3 regions of the Actinosynnema sp. NPDC020468 genome follow, and region 2 is predicted to be linked to each of the others. Evidence: riboswitches for the same ligand, from Rfam matches in the RefSeq annotation. Region 2 holds a riboswitch; each other region holds the start of a gene.
What was found. A riboswitch is a leader RNA that binds a small molecule or an ion and turns the genes downstream of it on or off. The one in region 2 is predicted to bind cobalamin.

Region 1 (8,239 bases), on a different contig from region 2:
TCGATCACAGCCGCGCGCGCACCGCGCCGGGAGCCGCTGTCACGCCTTCCCGTCGTGATCCCGTGCTGCCCACCTCAGGGAATTCCTCCCGCCTGCTCGTCAGTCGACGCCTCGGCACACCCGAGGTCTATTCGCCATGTCCACAAGGAGAAAACCCATGCACAGCACCGTCGTCATCGTCGGCGCCGGCCCCAACGGCCTCATGCTCGCCGGCGAGTTGCTCCGCAACGGGGTCGAACCCCTCGTCCTCGACGCCCTGCCCGAGCGGTCCGCCTACCCCAGGGCGAACGGCCTGGTCGGCCAGGTCGTGCAGGCCCTGGACCGCCGGGGTGTCCACGAGCTGATCACCGGCAGCCCGCACCCGCCCTCCCCCGCGTCGTCGTTCCAGTTCGGCGCGCTGCCGCTGGACCTGTCCGGAATGGACGACAACGCGCTGCACCTGTTGCCCGTGCCGCAGCGGAGGTTGTCCGAGGTGCTGGAGAAGCACGGTGGCGTGCGGGTGCACCGCGGCCACCAGGTCACCGACCTCACCCGGGAGGAGGACCACGTGGTCCTGCGGGTGACCGGGCCGGACGGCCCGTACGAGCTGACCGCGGGCTGGGTGGTCGGCGCGGACGGCGGCTCCAGCCTGGTGCGCAAGCGGTCGGGCATCGACTTCCCGGGCGTCACCCAGCACGGCATGGTCACCCGGAGCGGCCAGGTGTGCGTCGACGAGCCGGTCGCGGTGCCGGACTCGGGGCAGCTCCACGTGCCGGGCGTCGGGCTCCTGTGGCCGGGCACGTTCCACCGGACCGAGCGCGGCGTGTTCGTCTTCGGCATGTTCGAACCGGGCGTGTACCGGGTCGCGGCGATCGAGTGGGAGCAGACCGACGAGCCGGACACCACCGAGATGCCCCTGGCCGAGCTGCGCCAGGCCGTGAAGCGGGTGCTCGGCGCGGACCTCCCGATGAGCGAACCCCCGGAGCCGCACCACCCGGCCCTGAGCCGCCGGAGCGAGGGCACGAACTCCCGCATCGCCGACCGCTACCGCCGAGGTCGGGTGCTGCTGCTGGGCGACGCGGCCCACGTCCAGTCCGGCATCGGCGGTCCGGGGTTGAACCTGGGGTTGCAGGACGCGTTGAACCTGGGCTGGAAGCTCGCGGCGGAGGTCAAGGGCTGGGCGCCGGAAGGTCTGCTGGACACCTACGAGTCCGAACGCCGCCCGGTCGGCGAACGCGTGATCACCCACAGCCGGGCCCAGACGGCACTCCTGTCCCCCGGCCCGAACATCACCGCACTCCGCGAAGTCCTCACCGAACTCCTGGCGGACGCCCCGGCCGTCGCCCGCCTGTCCCACCTGCTGTCCGGCGGCGACACCACCTACGACCTGCCCGACACCGGCGCGCTGGTCGGGAAGTGGCTGCCGGACCTGACATTCACCGACCACACCACCGTCACCACGCTGAGCAGGCCCGGCAAACCCCTGCTGCTGCTCCTGGACGACGAGGCAGCGGACGCGCTCACCCCGATCGCCGAACGCTGGTCGGACCGAGTGGAACTACACCGGAAACACCCCACCACACCGCCGCCGGCCGCCGCGCTCCTGGTCCGCCCGGACGGCTACGTGGCCTGGTCCGGCACCTCGCCCACGACGCTGGAGGCGGCGCTGAGGACGTGGTTCGGCGATCCGCTGGACCACAGCACGCTGGGCGAGTGGGACGTCTACGAAACCTACAGGGAGGTGATCAGCTGACCCCTGAGCCCCTCGGAAGCACGCCGATCGGGCGTGGTGATCAGCCGGGCACCGATCGCGCGCCGGGCACAACGGGGTTGGGACTGGTGGTGGCAGCCATGGGCAGGACCGCGTGGCTCCGCGGCAGCAACGTGCCGGTGTGCGAGATGGCCGGCGGCTGACGTCGTCCGCCCTGCGGAGGTTCACCGACCTCCGCGAGGTGTCGCCGGAGGCGTGGGCGGAACTCGAAGCGTTGCGGGCGGGCGAAGCGTCCATCCCTCTATGCCGCGCCTCTGTGCCGCGCCTGCGTGCCCGAGTGGGCGCCGGGTCGCACACCACGAGCCGTGGGTGATCGCGGGTACGGCAACTCCCAGCACGCCGCCCGCCTCACCCTCACCGACGCCGCGTCCCGGCACCGTTCCGGAGCGCCGTGACCAGCAGGGCGACCTGCTCGACCGGTGACCGGCCGCCGACGTGCCGGCCCCTGCCGCGCACCTGCTCGAAGCGATCGGCGCGGCCCACCGGCGCGGTGGGCGGTGGGCGGGGTCAGATCGCGTAGCGGGGGCTCGTGAAGGGCCAGTCGCGGGCGATCCAGGCGGGGACGAAGGCGTCCAGGGCGCGTTCGAGGGCGGTGCCGACGTGGTCGTCCACCACCCACCACGAGATGAGCGCGTCGTCGGCCGGGTCGATGTAGACGCAACCGAGGAGGGCTGTTTCGGCGTTGTCGAAGAGGGCGTAGTTGAACGACTCGTGGGCGTTCTGCTCGCGCTCGTGGCGGGCCAGGTCGGCGCGGTCCTGCTCGTGGGTCATGGTTGCCGGCGGCCAGCCCCACTTCTCGCCGTACAGGGACCACAGGCGGTCGCGGGAGCCCATCACGGCCGGGTGGTCCAGGTCCACGTCGGACTCGCGGATCGGGCGCAGGTGGTGGCCGGTGCCCAGGTCCACTCGGGTCGGGTGGGCGAAGTCGGCGGGGAGCCAGGGCATGGGGCGGATTGTCGATCACGACGTCGTTCGGCGCCAACGAAAATCGGTGGCCCGGCGGGATTGGAGGTGGCCAGACTTGCCCGGTGGGTGACGATCTGGTGTTGCGCGTGGCACAACCCGGGGACTTGGATCGGATCGGCGCGCTGCTGACCGATCGGGGGACGGCCGACGACGCCGTCGACCACCGACTCGTGGTCGAGGACCCCGACGCCGGGTGGGAGCGGTGCGCGGTGGTGGTCGACGGTGATCGGGTGGTGTCCACCTTGACGCTGCTGGACGAGACGCTCCACCTGGGCGGGGTGGAGATCCCGGCCGGGCAGATCGAACTGGTGGCCACCGACCGCGCGTACGAGGGGCGCGGGCTCGTCCGGCGACTCGTGGCGTGGGCTCACGAGCTGTCGGCGCGGCGCGGGCACCTCACCCAGGTGATGCTCGGGATCCCGTACTTCTACCGGCAGTTCGGGTACGGGTACGCGGTGCCGATCTCGGCGACCCGGGCCGTCACCGGGAAGCCGGTCACCGAGGGGCACACGATCCGGCGGGCGACGGTCGCGGACATCCCGGCCATGGCGTCGTTGCAGGCGGGTGAGCAGGAGCGGGCGGATCTGTTCATGCCGCACTCGGCGGGGTTGTGGCGGTGGCTGGTCGAGCGCGCGGGCAGCACCGAGTGGGTGGTCGAGCGGGCCGGCGTGCCGGTGGCCACCGGGCGCACGACGCCTCCCGAGGAGGGGGTGCGGTTGTGCGAGCAGGCGGCGGTGGACGTCGACGCGGCACGGGCGCTGCTCGTGCTGTCCGAGGCGGCCGAGGTGACCGAGCGGCCGGACACGGTGGCGGGTGACGCGGTCGAGCCGTTCCTGGCGCCGGCGGCGGAGCAGGCCGAGTCGTACTACGTGCGGGTGGCCGATCCGGTGGCGTTGTTCGACCGGTTGCGGCCGGTGTTCGGGGCGCGGTTGCGGGACGCGGGGTTCGACGCGGGCGAGGTGCTGGTGTCGTTCTTCCGGTCGCACCTGCGGATGCCGTTCGCGGACGGGGTGGTCGGGCCGGTCGTCGCCGGTGGCCGGATGCAGGGTCCGGGTGCCGAGGGCGGTGCGGGCGTGGCTCCGGACATGGTGGCGGCGCTGCTGTACGGGCCGTGGGGCATGAAGGGGTTGCAGGCGCGGTTCGCCGACGTCTACCCCGGGCCGAAGGCGGACCTGATGTACGCGCTGTTCCCGCCGGTGCGGGCCGACCTGATGACGTTCTACATGCCGTGACCGACCGCCGCGCGTGATCGACTCGGTCACGTGACCGGAGCCGACGCGACCGAGTCGATCAGCCGGGCGGTGGTGTCGGCCGGTCGAGGTTCGTCCTCGAGGTTCGGCTTCGAGGTTCGTCTTCGGGGTTCGGCTTGTTCGGCTTCGGGTGGGCGTGGGTCAGGTGCCGTAGGTGGCGAACTCGAGGCCCAGGGCCGCGCCGGCGAGGATCAGGAGTGCGCCGGCGGCGGTCAGAGTGCGGCGGTAGGTCGGGTCGCTCAGTCGGCGGCGGGCTCGGGAGACCAGGGCGGCGACGATGACCTTGCCGCCGACGAGGGTCAGGTAGAAGCCGAGCAGGAGGGCGATTCCGGACGCGGGCGACTGGCGCCAGGTGGTGACGGTCAGCGGGCCGAGGGCCGTTGCCCACGCCACCCACGGGTGCGGGTTGAGGATGTTGATCAAGGCCGCGCGGTGGAGGGGGATGCGGGGCGCGTCGCCGGACAACGTGGCGGTGCGGGCTTCGCGGATGGTCTGCACGCCGCTCCACACCACGAACACCGCGCCGACGACGCCGATGACGGCCAGGGCTCGGGCCGGGAGTCGGTCCAGCACGAGGAGGGTGATCGCGACCACCACCGAGTCCGACAGCAGCGGGGCGCAGGCGGCCAGGGCGCCGGCGCGCCAGCCCGAGCGCAGGGCCGAGGTCACGACCAGGACCAACAGGGGGCCGGGGCTGATGCTCGCGGCCAACCCGAGGGCCAGCCCCAACCCCAGGGCGTTCACGACGGGCAGACTAGTCGGGTGTCCGACTACGCCCGCGTGCTGGCCGCGCTCCGCCGCGTCCGGGGTTTGAGCCCGTTCTTCGCCCTCGACGTCGGTCGGCCGGACGACGGGTGGCGGGCCGGAACCGAACTGCTCGACGGGCCGGCGCTCGGGGAGACCGTCGGGCGGATCGGCGAGCGGTACCGGGCCGGTGAGGCACGGGTGGCGGCGTCGTTGTTCTTCCTCGGGTACTCGGCGCGGTTGACGTGTCCGGTGGTCGCGGCGCACGCGGTGGGCGAGGCGGTGCCGGACATCCGGCCGGACAACGTGTGGTGGCACTACGGGCCGGAGGGGTTCCGGGTCAGGTTGCGGGAACCGGTGGGTGGGACGGCGACCGTCGCCGAGTCGTTGGCGCCGGTCGTGGCCGCGCTGCGGCGGGTCGTCCCGGTGGCCGAGGGACTGCTGTGGGGCAACGCCGCGTCGTCCATGGCGGGTGCGCTGCGCACGGTCGCGCGCAGCGGTGAGCGGACCGCCGAGGAGTGCGTGGACCTGGGCGAACGGCTGTTGGGCGAGCACCCGTTCGCCGGGTCCGGCGAGTTCGTGCCGTTCCCCGGCGAGGTGGCGTTCCGGCGGCGCAGTTGCTGCCTCTACTACCGCCTCGACGGCGGTGGCACGTGCGGGGACTGCCCGCTTCCGCCGAGGTGAGGTGCGTGACAACTCGTCCGGCCGGTTGTGCGCAGTGGTCCGGGAGATCTACGGTCACCTGCGCCGCAGTGGACGGGAAGCCGGTGTGAATCCGGCGCGGTCCTCGCCACTGTGACCGGGGAGCCGACCCGCCGAGAACGTCACTGGCCGCACGGTGCGGCTGGGAAGACGCGGGCACGGCGTCGATCCGGGAGTCAGGAGACCGGCTGCGGCACGTGTTGTTGTTGACCTTCCACGAGGTATGGAGGAGGCCGTCATGACGAGCCCCGCACTCCCCTTGACCGTTCCCATCCCGAAATGGGCCTACGCGGTGGCGCTCGTCGCGCTGTTCGTCGCGTGGGTCGTCCTCCAGGAGAACGGGATCGCGCTCGGCCAAGCGGCCGAGACCGTCCACGAGTTCTTCCACGACGGGCGCCACGCGCTCGGCGTCCCCTGCCACTAGGGGCTGGGACGCCTTGAGCACTTACAAGAGCTTCCTGCTGCGCGGAATCGCGGCGGGAGGCGTTGCCGGCCTGCTCGCCGGACTCGTCGGTCTGATCGTCGTCGAGGTTCCGATCAAGGCCGCGCTCGCCATCGAGGAGGCGCGCGCGGCGACGGAACCCGCCGAAGAGGCAGGTCACGAGCACGCCGAGATGTTCGGCCGCGGCACCCAGCTGCTCGGTGGCGTGCTCGCCGCCGTGGTCGTCGGCCTGGCCGTCGGCGCGCTGTTCGCGACCGCCTACGCGGGGTCGCGACGCTGGTTCGTCAACCGCACCCCGTTCAGCCGCAGCGTCACCCTGGCGCTGGCCGTGTACGGGGCGGCGGCCGTGCTGCCCGCGATCAAGTACCCGGCGAACCCGCCCGCGGTGGGCAACCCGGACACCGTGGACTACCGCACGGTGCTCTACCTGGGCGTGATCGCGGCCGGTCTGCTGCTGGTGTTCGCGGCGAGCTTCCTCGCCTCGAGGCTGGCACACCTGCCGCAGCCGATCTCGTCCACGATCGTCACGGTGGCCGTGGTGATCGGCGTGGTCCTGATCCTGGTGCTGTTCCCGGCGCCGCCGGATCCGGTGCCCGCCGACATGCCGAGCGACGTGCTGTGGGACTTCCGCGTCGCGTCGCTGTTCGAGACCGCCGCGCTGTGGCTCGGACTCGGCGTGGTGTTCGGCCTCCTGATCGACCCCGCGACGAGGAACGCGCAGGTCAAGCAGGTGTCAACGGTCTAGCAGCCCGGCGAGCGTCGCGCGGTCGACCCCTTCGAGGGTTTCCCGGAACACGCGGCGCTCGCCTTCGGGCACCGGCACGTCGCACGGCACCACGAGCACCGTGCAGCCTGCCGCGACGGCCGAGCGCACGCCGGTGGGCGAGTCCTCCACGGCGACGCAGCGCGTCGGGTCGACGCCCAGCGACCGGGCCGCCCTGAGGTACGGCTCGGGCAGCGGCTTGTTCAGCCCGTCCACCTCGTCGCCGCACACGGTGATGTCGAACAGGTGACGCCCGATCGTGTCCAGGGCGACCTCGGTCAGCCCGCGCTCGGTGGAGGTGACCAGCGCCATCGGGATCCCGGAGTCGCGGACCGCGCGCAACGCCTCGGGGGCGCCCGGCCGCCACGGCAGCCCGGCGCGGAACACCTCCTCGGTGCGGCGCTTGATCCACTCCCCGCCGTCGCGCAGGTCCGCGTCGGTCGGTTCCACGCCGACCTCGGCGAACAGCAGGGTCATGGTCGTCAGCGTGTTGGAGCCGACCATGGCCTGCCTGGTGGCGTGCGACAACGTGCCGCCGAGCTTCTCGGTGAACTCCCGCAGCGGGATGTCCCAGAGCTTCTCCGAGTCCAGCAACGTGCCGTCCATGTCCCACAGCACGGCTTCGAGGCCCACCGCGTCCCCTCCCGATCCGGACGATTCCGCGCGATCGGGCACCAGTCTCCCCTGATCGATCCCGAACCCGGGCACGCGGGCGGCGAAGAACACATCCGCCGAGGGTGAAAACGATGATCGACCGGAAGGTTCGCGCAGTTCGCGGCGGGTGTACCCGGCCCGGCCCCGAGACACGCGCCGACGCGCGCCACGCCTACGGCGTCGGGGGCGCGCCGAGGGTCGTAGTCTGACGCCGTGACCGATCCGGACCAGGCCGCCCAGACACCCTTCGACCCCGCGAAACCGCTCACCAACCCGATCATGGTGGCGGCGTTCGAGGGTTGGAACGATGCGGGCGACGCAGCCAGCACGGCGATCGAGCACCTACAACTCACCTGGGACGCCACGCCGCTGGCCGAGATCGACCCCGACGACTACTACGACTTCCAGGTGACGAGACCGACGGTCCGCATGGTGGACGGAATCACCCGGCGGGTGGAGTTCCCGACCACCCGGCTGTCGGTGTGCCGCCCGCCGGGCTCGTCGACCGACGTCGTGCTGGTGCACGGGATCGAACCGAACATGCGGTGGCGGAAGTTCGCGGCCGAGTTGCTGGAGCACATCGACAACCTGGGCGTCACCACCGTCGTGACCCTGGGCGCGCTGCTGATGGACACCCCGCACACCCGGCCCGTGCCGGTGACCGGCACCGCCTACGACGCGGCGGCGGCCGCGAAGTTCGGGCTGGAGCGGTCCCGCTACGAGGGTCCGACGGGCATCGTGGGCGTGTTCCAGGACCTGTGCGTGCAGGCGGGTGTGCCGGCCATCTCGTTCTGGGCCGCGGTGCCGCACTACGTGTCGCAGCCGCCGTCGCCGAAGGCCACCCTCGCGCTGCTGCACCGCGTGGAGGAGGTGCTCGACGTCGAGGTGCCGCTGGGCGCGCTGCCGGAGCAGGCCGAGGAGTGGGAGCGCACGGTCAGCGAGATGGCTGACGAGGACGAGGACGTGCG
Region 2 (8,239 bases):
CTCGAACGCGTCCTCCAGCACCGGCACCATCAGCACCCGCACCGCCCGGACCCCGCGCACCGCGTCACCCCGCAGCGCCCGCGCCCGCCGCACCGCGCCGGCGCTCGCGACCAGCTGCGGCGCCACCGTCAACCCGACCACCACCGCCACGCTCACCTCGTACAGCGCGGCCGGCAGCGACCGCAGCAGCCGCTTGGCGTTGGCCAGCGCGTTCGCCGCGCCGACGCAGCACAGCAGGGTGGCGAGCTGAAGTCCTTGGCACAGCGCGAAAACCAGGCCCTCGGCGGTGACCGGGCCGCCCAGCCGGATGCCCGCGGCCCAGTCCGGCAGCGGCACGCGGGGCAGCACGAACAGCGTCGTCGCGCCCTCCATGCCGCCCAGCAGCACATGGAACACCACCCGGATCGCGATCACCACCAGCCCGAACCGCAGGAAAACCCCGTAGGCGCTCGCCCACGGGGTGTCCTGGCGGCACAGCACGGCGACGAACCCGGCCACCGCGATCACCAGGCCGAGCAGCACCGGGTTCGTGGTGCGCGAGGCGACGGCCGCCAGTGCCACCGCCCACAGCCACCACGCGCCGGGGTGCAGCCTGCTCACCCGGCCGCCTTGCGCCGCCGTGCGACCAGGAACGCGACGCCGCCCAGCACCGCGATCACCGCCAGGCCGACCACCAGCCCGACGGGGCTGCCCCGGGTCGCGGTCGGCTCGACCGCCACCGAGGTGGCCGACGGACCGGCCGCGCTCGAGGACACCGAGGACTCCGACGCTGCGGACGACCCCGAGGACTGGGCCGACGCGGAGGTCGACGACAGCGCGACCGACGAGCCCGTCGTGGTGACCGCGGTGGTGGTCGTGGTCGCCGCGGGTTGGCCGGGTTGACCCGGTTGTGCGGGTTGACCCGGTTGACCCGGTGCGGTGAGCGCCGGTTGACCCGGCTGCTGCGGGGTGGGTTTCGGCTGTGTGGGCTGCGGAGCGGGCTGGGTCGGACGCGGGGGAGCGGGCGGCGCGATGCCGGGTTGCTCGCCCGAGCCGAACGCCCAGCCCTCGACCGAGCCCGCCGGCGGGTCGTACGAGCCCGCGCCCAGGTCGCTGTAGCTCCAGGAGCCGCCGGGCGGTGCGTGCCAGTACGACCAGTACGCCGTCGCCGGTGAGGCGTTGACGCACGGGTCGGCCGCGGGCTTGGCGTTGATCCGGCACACGAAACCCGGCTGGCGGGAGGCGAACGTGTAGCCGAAGCCCGCCGCCTGCATGGCGGCCAACCCGGTCGCCGGGTCGCCCGCCGCGCACCCCGTCTGCACGCCGCCGCCCAGCGACCGGTAGTCCACCACCACCGTCACCCCGGAGCAGTCGGCCGCGTGCGCCGCCGGGGCGGTCGGCCCCAGCAGCGCGCCGACGACCAGTGCGAGCCCTAACGCCCGTCTCACGGAGCCGTCGACGGGGCCTGGCCCGAGCCGAACGCCCACCCTTCGACACTGCCGGGAGCGGGGTCGTACCCGGCCGCGCCGGACGTGCTGTAGGTCCACGTGCCGCCGGGCTGGGCGTGCCAGTAGGACCAGTACGCGGTGGCCGGGGCGCCGTTGCACGGGTTGGGCAGCGCGTTGATCCGGCACACGAAACCGGGCTGCCGCGGCACGAACGCGTAGCTGAAGCCCGCGCCGGTCAACGCGGTCAGCCCGCTGGTGGGGTTGCCCGGCGCGCACTGGGTGGACACGCCGCCGCCCAGCGCGCCGTTGTCGACCACCACCGTGACACCGGACGTGCCGGCGCACGCGGCGGCCCGCGCGGCGGGGGAGACCGCCACCTGCAACCCGACCGCGGCCAGCACCGCGGTCACCACCGACAGGGTCTTCCTCATCGCCTGCGCTCCTTAGCCGTCGTGAACCTCTTGCGGGCCAACACCGTCGTGAGCACGCCCGCGAGCAGCAGCAGCGTCCCGAGCCACAGCGCGGGCGCGACGTCCACGCCGGTGTAGGCGAGGGTGCTGCCGGTGCCGCCGTACACCACCGGTGCCACCTCGTCCGTGGTGGTGGTCGTGGTGTCCTCCGCCGACGTCGTCGTGGGGTCGGTGGTGGTCGTGCCCGGATCCGCGGTCGTCGTGGCAGTGGTGGTGGACGTGGGTGTCGTCGTGGACGTGGTGGTCTGGCAGTCCGGCGCCGGCGCGGGTCCGGCGTCGCCCTCGGGGGACAGGTCGGCGAAGTTCACGCCCACCAGGCCGGTGATCGCCTGCGGGGTCGCGCGCACCGCGCCGGCCGGGGTGAACGCGGTCGCGTCGTAGGGGATCGCGCCCCGCCGGTCGGCCTCGCCCGAGCACCCGACCTGCAACCCGGTCAGGTACTCCCCGGCCTTGGTCGCGGCGTCGGACCGGCCACCCGCGCGCAACGCCTGCGCGGCCAGGCCGGTGCTGTTCGCGTTCACCGTCCCGGTGGGCGGCGTGCCGGAGAACCCGCCGTCGGCGGTCTGCTTCGCCACCAACCAGTCCAGGGCCTTGGTCGCGGCCTCGGTCCGGCCGGCCTTGAGCAGCGCCTGCACGACCATGCCGGTCGAGTCGACGTCGGACTTGCACTCGGCGAGGCCCGGGTAGAGCGGGAAACCGCCGTCCGGGCACGCGGAGCCGGCGAGGAAGTCGACCGCCTTCGCGGGCGCGCCGCCCGCCCCGGTCAGCACGAGCACCGCGAACGCCTGGCCGAAGTTGTTGGACGTGTCCTCGTAGTCGGACTTGTCCCGGTACCGACCGGTGCCCGGGTCCAGCAGCGCGCCCAGCCGGGTGATCAGGTCGACGCCGCCGAACGCCCTGGGGTCCTTGCCCTGCGCCTGCGCGGCGAGCGCCAGCTTCGCGATCGGGGCCGGGTACTCGCCACCCTCGCCGTCGGTGACGTACCCCTCGATCACGTCGGGCTTCGCCAGCCACGCGATCATCTTGTCCGAGTTGTCCCGGGCGACACCGGCCGCGTCGAACGCGAACAGCGCGTCGATGGTGAGACCCTGGTCGTCGAAGCCGTCGCGCTGGAGGCGTTCGCCGTCGAGCAGTTGGCGGGCGAGCCACCCGGCGGCGGCCTTCTCGGGGGAGGTGGTGGTCGGCGTCCGGGCCGAGGCGTGGCTGGCGGGCACGGCGACGAGCGTCGCGAGAGCCGCGGCCAGGACGGCGGCGGTCCGTCTGAACGACATGGTCGACCTTTCCGGGTGCGGGCACGACCGAACCCGGACAGCACGAGGCCGCCGCCGGGCTCCGTGCCGTGGTCCTCGACGGCGTTGTGGAGCGCTGCGCGCGGCGGGTGTTCGGGCTCGTCCCAGCGGGACCTACCGTTGCGGGTCAGCGCCGGATTCCCACCGGCTTCCCCCGTCCACGCGCGATTGCCGATCATTTGTCACCCGGGTTGTCGTGTCAATCCGCCTGTAGCGCGATGCTGCTCACCCTGGTGGAGGGCTACCGTCGATCAACGAAAATGGACAAGTGAGGTGTCGGATGACGACTCTCGCCTCGGTGCGCGACGGTCTGGTGGCCTGGGTCGCACGGCGATCGGTCACCAGGTGGGTCATGGGTCGCATCGGTTCGCGAGCCCTGTCGCTGCTCCCGGACGCGGCGTTGGTGCCCTTGCGCCGGGACGGCGTCGAGCCCGCCGCGGCGATGGAGCGGCTGCGGCTGACCGGTCCGGTGCACCGCCTGCCGGTGCCGTTCGGGGTGCGGGTGTGGCTCGTGACGGGGCGGCCGGAGGCCAAGGCGGTGCTCGCGGACACCGACGCCTTCAGCAACGACTACGCCCGGCTCGGCGCGGCGGTCGGCCGGATCGAGCAGGCGCCCGGCGGCCTCGGGTTCGCCGACCCGCCCGACCACACCCGGCTGCGCAAGCTGCTGACGCCGGAGTTCACCATGCGGCGGCTGTCGCGGCTGGTGCCGCGGATCGACCAGATCGTGACCGAGCGGCTCGACGCCATGGAGGCCGCCGACGGGCCGGTCGACCTGGTCGCGGAGTTCGCGCTGCCGATCCCGTCGCTGACCATCTGCGAGCTGCTGGGTGTGCCGTACGCGGACCGGGCGCGGTTCCAGGAGTTGGCGGCGGCGCGGTTCGACCTGTTCGGCGGTGCGACGTCGGCGCTGGGCGCGATCTCCGAGTCGCTGGAGTACATGCGCGAGATCGTGCGGCGGGAACGGCTCGACCCGGGCGACGGGTTGATCGGCATGATCATCCGCGAGCACGGCGACGCGGTCGGCGACGAGGAGCTGGCCGGGCTCGCCGACGGCGTGCTGACCGGCGGGTTCGACACCACGGCGAGCATGCTGGCGCTGGGCGCGGTCGTGCTGATGGGCGACCCGGCGGCGCGCGCGGCGATGAAGGACGACGACGCCGCGGTCGGCCCGCTGGTCGAGGAGCTGCTGCGGCACCTGAGCGTGGTGCAGGTGGCGTTCCCGCGGTTCGCCCGGCACGACCTGGAGATCGCGGGCACCGGGATCAAGGAGGGCGACGTCGTCGTGGTGTCGCTCAGCGCGGCCGACCGCGCCGAGGCCGCCGCGTTCGACCCGACCCGACCGCCGTCGGCGCACCTGGCGTTCGGCCACGGCGCGCACCGGTGCGTCGGCGCCGAACTGGCCCGCATGGAACTCCGCGCCGCCTACCCCGCCCTGCTCCGCCGCTTCCCGAACCTCCGCCTCACCGACGACCGGCCGACCTTCCGCACCGCCTCGATCGTGCACGGCGTCGACCGGCTCCTGGTGCACACCGACTGACGGCCGGGTCTAGCCGGTGCGCACCCGCCGGGCCTCGGCGCGGGTGACCGGCGTCGGCGGCCGCACGCCGTGCAGGACGTGGGCCAGGACTTCGGCTCCCCGAACCACGCGTGGCCCCGGCCGGTTGTAGTAGGAGGGTCCGTCCAGGATCCAGACCTCCGCGTCCGCGGTCGACAGCGGCAGCACGGCGAGTTCGGCCTCGGTGCGCTCCGGCGGGAAGCCGCACGGCAGCAGCAGCACGACGTCGGGCCGGGCCGCCACGACCGCGTCCCACCCGATCGGGGAGGTGTGCTCGCCGGCCGAGGCCAGCAGCGGCTCGCCGCCCGCGCACGCGATCTGCTCCGGCACCCAGTGGCCCGCGGGCCACACCGGGTCCAGCCACTCGATCGCGGCCACCCGGGGCCGGGGTCGGTCCGCGACCGACGCGCGCACTGCGGCCAACCGCGACCGCAGCGCCGCCTCCTCGCGTTCCGCCACGTCCGGCACCCCCAGCGCCGCGCCCACCTCGCGCAGGCAGCCGAGCACCTCGTCCAGCGTCCGCGGCTCCAGCGACAGCACGCGCGGCCCGACGTCCATCACCCGCACCGCCTCCGACACCCGCCGGTAGGACAGCGCGCACACCTCGCACAGGTCCTGCGTCAGCACGAGGTCCGGTCGCGCGGCGGCGACCAGGTCGCCGTCGAGCCCGTACAGCGACGACCCGCGGTGCACCGCCGAGTCGATCTCCCGACTGGTCATCCGGTCGTGGTCGACCGACGAGGAGGTCACCACCGGCACGTCCGCCACCGACTCCGGCCAGTCGCACTCGTGCGTCCGCCCGACCAGCGAGTCCGCGAACCCCAGCACGGCCACCAGGTCGGTCGCGGCGGGCAGCAGGGACACGATGCGCGTCATGCACCGCACCCTAGGCCGCCGCGACCCGGCGCCGGACCTAGTGCGGCAGGCCCACGTAGTTCTCCGCGAGGCTGGTCGCCGCCGCCGCGGACGAGCACACGTACTCCAGCTGGGACAGCTGGAGCGGCCGGTCGAGCGGGTCGGGGGAGGTGTGCAGCATCGCGGTCATCCACCACGCGAAGTGCGTGCTCCGCCAGACCCGGCGCAGGGCGCGCTCCTCGTAGCCGTCGAGCAGGTCCGTGCGGCCGGAGGCGAAGAACTCGGCCAGCGCGGGCGCCAGCACCGCCACGTCGGCCACCGCGAGGTTCAGCCCCTTCGCGCCCGTCGGCGGCACGATGTGCGCCGCGTCGCCCACCAGGAACAGGGCGCCGTGGCGCATCGGGGTGCTCACGAAGCTGCGCATCGGCGTGATGCCCTTGTCCAGCACCGGACCGGCGCGCAGTTCCCACCCCGGCAGGCCCAGCCGGGTGGCGAGCGCGGACCAGACGCGGTCGTCGGGCCAGTCCTCGATCCGCTCGCCCGGGTCGACCTGGAGGTAGAGCCTGCTCCGGGTGGTCGACCGCATGCTGTGCAGGGCGAACCCGTCCGGGTGCCACGCGTAGATCAGCTCGTCGGTGGACGGCGGCACGTCGGCGAGGATCCCCAGCCACGCGTACGGGTAGTCCCGTTCCCAGGTGGTCCGCAGCGGCGCGGGGATCGACTCGCGGGAGACGCCGTGGAACCCGTCCGCGCCCACCACGATCGAGCAGGTGATCCGGCGCGGTGTGCCGGAGGAGTCCACGAACGACACCGACGGCGTCGGCCCGGTGACGTCGTGCACGGCGGTGTCGGACACCGAGAAGTGCACCTCCTCCTCGCGGGCCGCGAGCAGTTCCTTGACCACCTCGGTCTGGCCGTGGATCCACACCGACCGGCCGGTGAGCGCGCGGAAGTCGATCCGGCGCCGTTCGCCGGGCCACTGGAGGTGCACGCCGTCGTGCCGCAACCCGTCGGCGCGCAGCCGGGTGCCCACGCCCGCCTCCACGAGCAGGTCCGCGGTGCCCTGCTCCAGCACCCCGGCCCGGATCCGGGCCTCCACGTGGGCGCGGGAGCGGTTCTCCACGACGATCGAGTCCACGCCGCGCAGCGAGAGCAGGCGGGAGAGGAGCAGTCCGGCGGGGCCGGCGCCGATGATGGCGACCTGGGTGCGCATGACCCGAGCGAAGCCCGGATCCCACCCGGGCAGAAGGCCTGGTGTCCACTCAGTGGAAGGCGCGGCCGATCCCGCCCGCCGCGACCCGCAGCGACGCCACGTGCCGGACCGGGTCCCGGCGCAGTCCGGTCACCAGTCCCAGCGCGGCCACCACGGCGCCCTCGGCGTCGAACACCGGCACCGCGACCGAGCAGGTGCCCAGCGACATCTCCTGCACGGTCCGGGAGTAGCCGCGCCCGCGCACCCCGGCGAGGTCCCGGGCGAGTCGACCGGGTTCCACGATCGTGTGAGCAGTCACGCGCTCTGCGGAATTGATGACTTCAGTGCGGACCGACTCCGGCGCCCAGGCCAGCAGCACCTTGCCGACACCGGTCGCGTGCAACGGCAACCGCCCGCCGGGACGGCTCACCACGGGCACCGACGCGCGCCCGTGCAGCCGCTCGACGTACAGCGCGGCGGTGCCGTCGCGCACGGCCAGGTGGACGTTCTCCCTGGTCGCCTCGTACAGGTCCTGGAGGAAGGGCAGGGCGACCTCGCGCAGCCCGCCCTGCACCCTGGCCAGCAGTCCCAGCTCCCACAGCTTGCGGCCCACCACCAGCCGCCGGTCGGGAAGCCGTTCCAGCACCCGGTGGTCGACCAGGTCGGCGGTCATCCGGTGCACCGTCGTGGCGGCCAACCCGGTCCGGCGCACGAGTTCGGCCTGGGTCACCCCGTCGCGCCGCCCCTCGAACGCCCCGAGCAGGTCGATCACCCCGTCCAGCACGCCGCGGCCGGGTCGCGAGGTCCGTCCGGCCATGACCGCCCCCTGATCTTCCCAGTGGTGTCTATTCCTTCAGTGTTGACCGAATATCAACACTTTCGAGAACACCTCACCAATCCAACCGCTCCTGGGCCTCCGCGAGGTCCTCCGGCGTCGGCGCGTCGTCCTGGGTCAGCGCGCGCCGCCAGTACCCGGCGAACTCGACCTGCCGCTTGGGCAGTCCGCGCTCGTCCACCAGGTGCCGGCGCAGCGCGCGGACGGTCGCCGACTCGCCCGCCACCCAGGCCGCGCCCGCGCCCTCGGGCAGCAGGGCCGCGCGCACCGCGTCGAGCAGGAGCCCGCCGACGCCGGGGGTCGGCCGGTGGACCCACCGCGTGGTGAGCGCGGCGGGGGAGGACAGCGGCAGCTCCTCGCCGGCGTCGCGCACCTCGGCGAAGACGAACGCGGGCACGTCGGCGGGCAGGGTTTCCAGGATCGAGGCGATGGCGGGCAGCGCGGTCTCGTCGCCCGCGAACAGGTGCCAGTCGCCCCGGGGCAGCGGCCGGGCGTAGACCTTGGACGGGCCGTAGCGGCCGATCACGTCGCCCGGTCGGGCGGCGCGGGCCCAGTCGCTCGCCGGGCCGCGGTCGTGCAGCACGAAGTCGACGTCGAGCCGGTGGGTGTCGGC
Region 3 (5,827 bases), on a different contig from region 2:
CTCGCGGTCGGTCGGAGCGGGGACGCCGAGTCGATCTCGCGGGCGGCGCAGGTGCTGGTCGAGGCGGACCCGCGGGTGTGGCTCGCGCTGGACGGCGCGGCTCGGCGCAGGTCCTGGTACCCCTCCACGTGGGCCGAGGAGGCCGCCGAGCGGTTCGCCGGTGATCGGCCCGGCGTGCTGGACGTGCTGCTCGCCGCGTGCCACCGCAACGGTTTCGTGCGGGAGGCGGCGGTCGCGGTGATCGCCGAGCGGGAGGACGAGGTGCTGCTGCCGGTGGTGGCCCTCCGCGCGGCGGACTGGGTGCCGCAGGTGCGCGAACGGGCTCGCCCGGTGTGCCGGCGGACCCTCGACCGCGCGCCGACCGCCGCGGTCGGGTTGGCGCCGGTCGCGTTCCTGCTGCGGGACCGGAGGGTGGGCGGGTGGCTCGCCGACGCGCTGGAGGAGTGGTTCCGCGCCGGGCCGCCGGAGGCGTTGGACGCCGGGTTGGCGGCCCGGGATCGGCGGACCAGGCGGGCGGCCCACACGGTCGGGTTGGCGGCGGGACGGCTCGGTCTCGACCGGATGGTGCGCGCGGCGACGACCGACCGGGACCTGCCGATCCGGATCCGGTGCGCGGAGGCGGCGATCCGGGCGGCACGGGCGGTCGGCGACGAGGACGTGCCGCGGCGGTTGCTGGCCGGCGGCACGGCCGCGGTGCGGGCGGAAGCCGTGCGGGCGTTGGGGAACGAGGTCGACGCCGAGGCGGCGCTGGCCGACCGCAGCGGGTTGGTGCGCGCGGTCGCGCAGGCCCTCGTGCGGCGGGCCGGCGTCGACCCGGCCGCCCGGTACCGGGACCTGCTCGCCCGGCGGCCACCGGACCCCGCGGTGATCGCGGGCCTGGGCGACACCGGGTCCCCGGCCGACGCCGACCTGATCCGGCCGTGGTTGGCCCACCCGTCCTCGCGCGGGCGGGCCGAGGCGGTGCGCGCGTTGCGCCGGCTCGGTGTCACGTCGCCGGGCCCGCTCCTGCCGCTGCTCACCGACCCGGTCTCCTCGGTGACCCGCCAGGCGACGCTTTCCCTGCTGCGCCAAGCGGAAGCGCTGGACGAGCGCGAGCTGGGGCGCCTGCTCGACGACCACCACCCGCGCCACGTCCGCACCGCGGCCTACCGCCTGCTCCGGGCGCACGGCCCGTGGACCAGGATCGCCGTGGACCTGCGGCTCGTGACCGACCCCGACCTGCGGGCCGACGCCCGCGGCGACCTCACCGCCTGGCTTGAACGGGACGCCGCGACGACCTACGCCGTGCCGCGGGGTTCGCGCGCGGAGGAGTTGGCCGCGCTGATCACCGCGGCCGAACCCGTCCTCGGTGCCTCCCGGACGCGCGCGCTGCGGTTCCACCTGGGGGCGACGCGCTGACCGGTGTCACGGCCGTGCGGTCTTCCTGGTGTTCTGGAAGGACGCGAACCGCCAGCCGTCCTCCTGGCGCACGGCGGTGAGGGTGATGACGGACGCCTGCTCCGCCCGGCCGCCGTCGGTGATCACCAAGGCCGCGTCCGGTGCCAGGTGACGGATGTCGAGGGTCGAGTCCGCGGTCCCGGTCAGCCGGCTCCCCTTCAGCGGCCCGTCGAAGAGGAACCGGTGGGTGGCCTCGATGGCGGCCCGGCCGGTGTCGCGGGTGCCGAGCCAGGTGATGTAGTCGGCGTCCTGGGTGAACAGCTCGGCGTACGCCGTGGCGTCGCCCGCGTTCCACGCGTCGGTCAGCCGGGTGAGCAGGTCGCGGATCTCGGTGGTGTCGGACATCGGTTCTCCTCAGTCGGTTTCACGGTGGGTGAACAGCCGGGACAGGTCGTCGGGCCAGTCCAGCGCGCCGCTGTCGAGGTCGGCGAGCAGCGCCCGGACCCAGTCCCGCTCCGCGGTCACCCGGGCCAGTTCGTACTCGAGCTCCACCAGCAGCAGTCGAGGCAGCCGCGCCTGGAGGTCGGGCAGCTGCGACCCCATCCCGGCGGCGGCCGCGGTCAGGGTCGAGGCCCGGCTCCGCAACGCCTCGCGCGCGTCGGCGACCGGGAGACAACCCAGGAAGGACAGGGCCGCGGTGAACAGCGTGGTGTCCGGGTCCGGCGTGGCGATCAGCCGGCGGGTGCGGGCACGCAGCTCGGACCGGCCGTCGTCGGTGAGGCGGTACGGGGTGCGCTCCGGCCGGTTGCCCTCCCGGCTGGTGTCCGCCGCGACCACCAGGCCGTCGCGGGTGAGGCGCTCGACGGCGTGGTACATGCTCCGCGGCAGGCCGGTGACGAAGTCCTTGTGGGTGTCGACGATCTGCCGGTGCATGTCGTAGACGTGCCGTTCGCCCTGGGACAGCAGGGCGAGCACGGTCAACCCCACCAGGTCGCGGTCGGTTCTGGGCAACGTGGTCACGGCGCCTCCTCGTGCCGTGAACCGTATAGTGCAGTCCGCACTATGGCAACCTGCCATAGTGGGAAATTCGGGCGCGGCGGAGCCGGGTGCCGGTCAGGATGGCGGTGTGGCGGAAGCGCGGTGGGTCGGTGCGGCCGACGTCGACCAGCACGTGGAGTGGTTGGCGCATGGTGACGCGGGTTCGGGGTGGGTGACCGGCTACGACCGCTCGGGGTGGGAGGACTCGACGTGGGTGCTCCACGCCCTGTGGGAGTGGCCGGTCGACGGTCCGCCGCCGACGCACCACGAGCAGCGGCAACGGTTGTCGGCGCTGGGGTTGGTCGCACCGGTGGTCGTCGGCGGCCTCGACCTCGACGCGGTGACCGTCGCCACCGGGGTGCCGCTGGGGTACGCGGCGGACCCGGGCGCCGGGTGGCGGCGGGTGCGGTGGACGGAGTGGGCGCTGCGCCGGGGTTTCGCGCTGGGCGGCGGCCGGGTCGTGCCGCCCTGCCACCGCTGGTTCCCCGTGGACAGTTGGCCCGCCAACACCAGGCCGCCGACCGAGGGGTCGTTGGACGAGACGAGCCTGCGGGCACTGCTGCGCGTCCTCGCCCGGCACTCGGTCGGCGGCGGCGAGGCGGTCTGCCACGCGTTCTACGGGGCGGCGGTGGTGGACGAGTGGGAGCACCGGGTGGTGCTGACCGGACCGCTCGACGCCGTGCCGGACCTCCTCGAGGGTGACGACGGGAAGGCGGCGACGCCGTCGTGCCTGTGGCCCGCGGACCGGTCCTGGTTCCTCCACACCGACTGGGACCTGTGGGCGACCAGGGTCGGCGGGTCGCGCGGGTTGATCGCGGAACTCCGCGCGGAGCCGGACCTCGAAACGCGGGAGTGGTCCGCGCCCACGGCGTGAACCTGCGGTTTCCCGGTGCGCGGGAGCGCGTCCCACGATGCGTTACGCTGCGACTGCTGGTGGTTCGCGACCTCGGTAACGTCGGAGGCCGCGAGGCAAGAGGGAACCCGGTGCGAGTCCGGGACTGTCCCGCAGCGGTGAACGGGAACGGAAGCCGTCAACGAAGCACTGCGCGCGAGCGTGGGAAGCGACGGCCGGTAGGTGTGCGCCCGCACGGGCGCGCGTGCCCGTGAGTCCGAAGACCTGCCACCGGTCCGCGCGCCCGCCGGGCGCGCGGTGTCCGGAAGCCTCGTGGGAAGGCTTGTGCGGACGCGGCCCCGTGCCGCCCGCGAAGCGTGCCCGCGAAACCTCCGGACTTCACGCACGCTCGCGAGGAGTAGAGCTTGTGACAAGCGGTATCGGCGCCACTGTGCTCGGCTATCCCCGGATCGGACCGCGCCGGGAGCTCAAGCGCGCGGTCGAGGCGTACTGGGCCGGCCGGATCGACCGGGACGCCCTGCTCGCCACCGCCGCCGACCTGCGCGCGGCGACGTGGGCGGAGCTGAGGGACGCCGGGCTCGACTCTGTCCCGTCCAACACGTTCTCCTTCTACGACCAGGTTCTCGACACGGCGTTCCTCGTCGGCGCGGTGCCCGACCGCTACCGGCGCGAGCACGAGGTGGACGCGTACTTCGCGGCGGCACGGGGTGACGCGGACGCGCCGCCGTGGGAGCTGACGAAGTGGTTCGACACCAACTACCACTACCTGGTACCGGAAATCGGTCCGGAGACCACGTTCCGACTGGCCGGCGACAAGCCGCTGGCGGAGTACCGCGAGGCCCGCGCGCTCGGCCTGGAAACCCGTCCGGTGCTGCTCGGTCCGGTCACGTTCCTGGTGCTGGCCAAGGGAATCGACCCGTTGGCGCGGGTGGACGAGCTCGTCGACGTCTACGCCGCACTGCTCGGCGCGCTCGCGGCCGAGGGCGTCGAGTGGGTCCAGCTGGACGAGCCCGCGTTCGCCGCCGACCGCACCGACGCCGACCTGGCGGCGCTGCGCCGGGCCTACACGCGGCTCGCTTCCCTTGCCGCACGGCCGAAACTGCTCGTGACCGGCTACTACGGCAGCCTCGGCCCGGCCCTGTCGGTGCTGGCCGACACGGCCGTCGAGGCGATCGGCGTCGACCTCGTGGCGGGCACCGCCGACGGTCTCGCGGACGTCCCGGGCCTGCGCGGCAAAACCGTGGTGGCGGGCGTCGTCGACGGTCGCAACGTGTGGCGGGCCGACCTGGCCGCGGCACTGGCCGCCGCGGCGGGGTTGCGCGACTCGGCGGCCGAGGTCGTGGTCTCGACCTCCTCGACGTTGCTGCACGTGCCCTACGACCTGGACGCGGAAACCGGGCTGGACGAGGAAGTCCGGTCGCGGTTGGCGTTCGCGCGGCAGAAGGTCCGCGAGGTCGTGCTGCTCGGTCGGGCGCTGCGCGACGGCACGCCGGGGGAGTGGTCGGCCGACACGACCGCGAGCCCGCGCCGGGACGAGCGGATCCGGGCCCGGATCGCGGCGCTGACCGCCGAGGACCGCACCCGCGCGCCGTACGCGGACCGCGCGGCGGCCCAGGAGGCCCGACTCGCCCTGCCGCCGTTGGCGACCACGACCATCGGGTCGTTCCCGCAGACGACGGAGATCCGCGCCGCGCGGGCCGGGCTGAAGTCGGGGACGGTGTCGGCGGAGGAGTACGCCGAGCGGATGCGCGGCGAGATCGCCCGGGTCGTCGCGGTGCAGGAGGACATCGGCTTGGACGTGCTGGTGCACGGCGAGCCCGAGCGCAACGACATGGTGCAGTACTTCGCCGAGCACCTGGACGGGTTCGCCTCGACCGAGCTCGGTTGGGTGCAGTCCTACGGCTCGCGCTGCGTGCGCCCCCCGATCCTGCACGGCGACGTGTCCCGGCCGGAGCCGATCACGGTGCCGTGGGCGACCTACGCGCAGTCGCTGACCGACCGCCCGGTGAAGGGCATGCTGACCGGACCGGTGACGATCCTGGCGTGGTCGTTCGTCCGGGACGACCAGCCGTCCGCCGAGACCGCGGACCAGGTCGCGCTGGCACTGCGGGACGAGGTCGCCGACCTGGAGGCCGCGGGCATCGCGGTGATCCAGGTGGACGAGCCCGCGCTGCGCGAACTGCTGCCGTTGCGCGCGGTCGACCAGCAGGCGTACCTGGAGTGGTCGGTGGGCTCGTTCCGGCTGGCCACGTCGGGCGTGGCGGTGGGGACCCAGGTGCACACCCACCTGTGCTACTCGGAGTTCGGCGAGATCATCGACGCGATCGACGGCCTGGACGCGGACGTCACCACCATCGAGGCCGCCCGGTCCAAAATGGAGGTTCTGGAAGACCTGCGCGCCACCGGTTTCCGACGCGGTGTCGGGCCCGGCGTGTACGACATCCACTCGCCGCGGGTGCCGACCGAGGACGAGGTCGCCGCACTGGTCGAGGCCGCCGCGCGGGCGGTGCCGGGCAACCGGTTGTGGGTCAACCCGGACTGCGGCCTGAAAACCCGCGG

Region 1: it holds a riboswitch for cobalamin, as region 2 does, so the genes downstream of both, AB0G50_RS10495 (CbtB-domain containing protein) here and AB0G50_RS22215 (prenyltransferase/squalene oxidase repeat-containing protein) in region 2, are expected to answer to the same signal.
Region 3: it holds a riboswitch for cobalamin, as region 2 does, so the genes downstream of both, metE (5-methyltetrahydropteroyltriglutamate--homocysteine S-methyltransferase) here and AB0G50_RS22215 (prenyltransferase/squalene oxidase repeat-containing protein) in region 2, are expected to answer to the same signal.

The regions. Positions count from the first base shown of each region.
Region 1 is NZ_JBFAEO010000010.1:111,944-120,182, forward strand. Features, by position in the region: gene AB0G50_RS10470 (FAD-dependent monooxygenase) at 158-1,732, shown strand; gene AB0G50_RS10475 (GNAT family N-acetyltransferase) at 2,258-2,695, opposite strand; gene AB0G50_RS10480 (GNAT family N-acetyltransferase) at 2,779-3,948, shown strand; gene AB0G50_RS10485 (LysE family transporter) at 4,108-4,710, opposite strand; gene AB0G50_RS10490 ((2Fe-2S)-binding protein) at 4,729-5,394, shown strand; cobalamin riboswitch at 5,429-5,620, shown strand; gene AB0G50_RS10495 (CbtB-domain containing protein) at 5,651-5,836, shown strand; gene AB0G50_RS10500 (CbtA family protein) at 5,850-6,599, shown strand; gene AB0G50_RS10505 (HAD family phosphatase) at 6,588-7,250, opposite strand; gene AB0G50_RS10510 (PAC2 family protein) at 7,485-8,239, shown strand, end outside.
Region 2 is NZ_JBFAEO010000031.1:23,412-31,650, forward strand. Features, by position in the region: gene AB0G50_RS22200 (energy-coupling factor transporter transmembrane protein EcfT) at 1-600, opposite strand, end outside; gene AB0G50_RS22205 (hypothetical protein) at 597-1,427, opposite strand; gene AB0G50_RS22210 (hypothetical protein) at 1,424-1,858, opposite strand; gene AB0G50_RS22215 (prenyltransferase/squalene oxidase repeat-containing protein) at 1,855-3,168, opposite strand; cobalamin riboswitch at 3,253-3,391, opposite strand; gene AB0G50_RS22220 (cytochrome P450) at 3,467-4,726, shown strand; gene AB0G50_RS22225 (cobalamin-binding protein) at 4,736-5,620, opposite strand; gene AB0G50_RS22230 (4-hydroxybenzoate 3-monooxygenase) at 5,658-6,812, opposite strand; gene AB0G50_RS22235 (IclR family transcriptional regulator) at 6,862-7,608, opposite strand; gene AB0G50_RS22240 (siderophore-interacting protein) at 7,682-8,239, opposite strand, start outside.
Region 3 is NZ_JBFAEO010000056.1:171-5,997, reverse strand. Features, by position in the region: gene AB0G50_RS30445 (hypothetical protein) at 1-1,398, shown strand, start outside; gene AB0G50_RS30440 (SgcJ/EcaC family oxidoreductase) at 1,405-1,782, opposite strand; gene AB0G50_RS30435 (helix-turn-helix transcriptional regulator) at 1,792-2,397, opposite strand; gene AB0G50_RS30430 (hypothetical protein) at 2,504-3,289, shown strand; cobalamin riboswitch at 3,333-3,555, shown strand; gene metE (5-methyltetrahydropteroyltriglutamate--homocysteine S-methyltransferase) at 3,675-5,827, shown strand, end outside.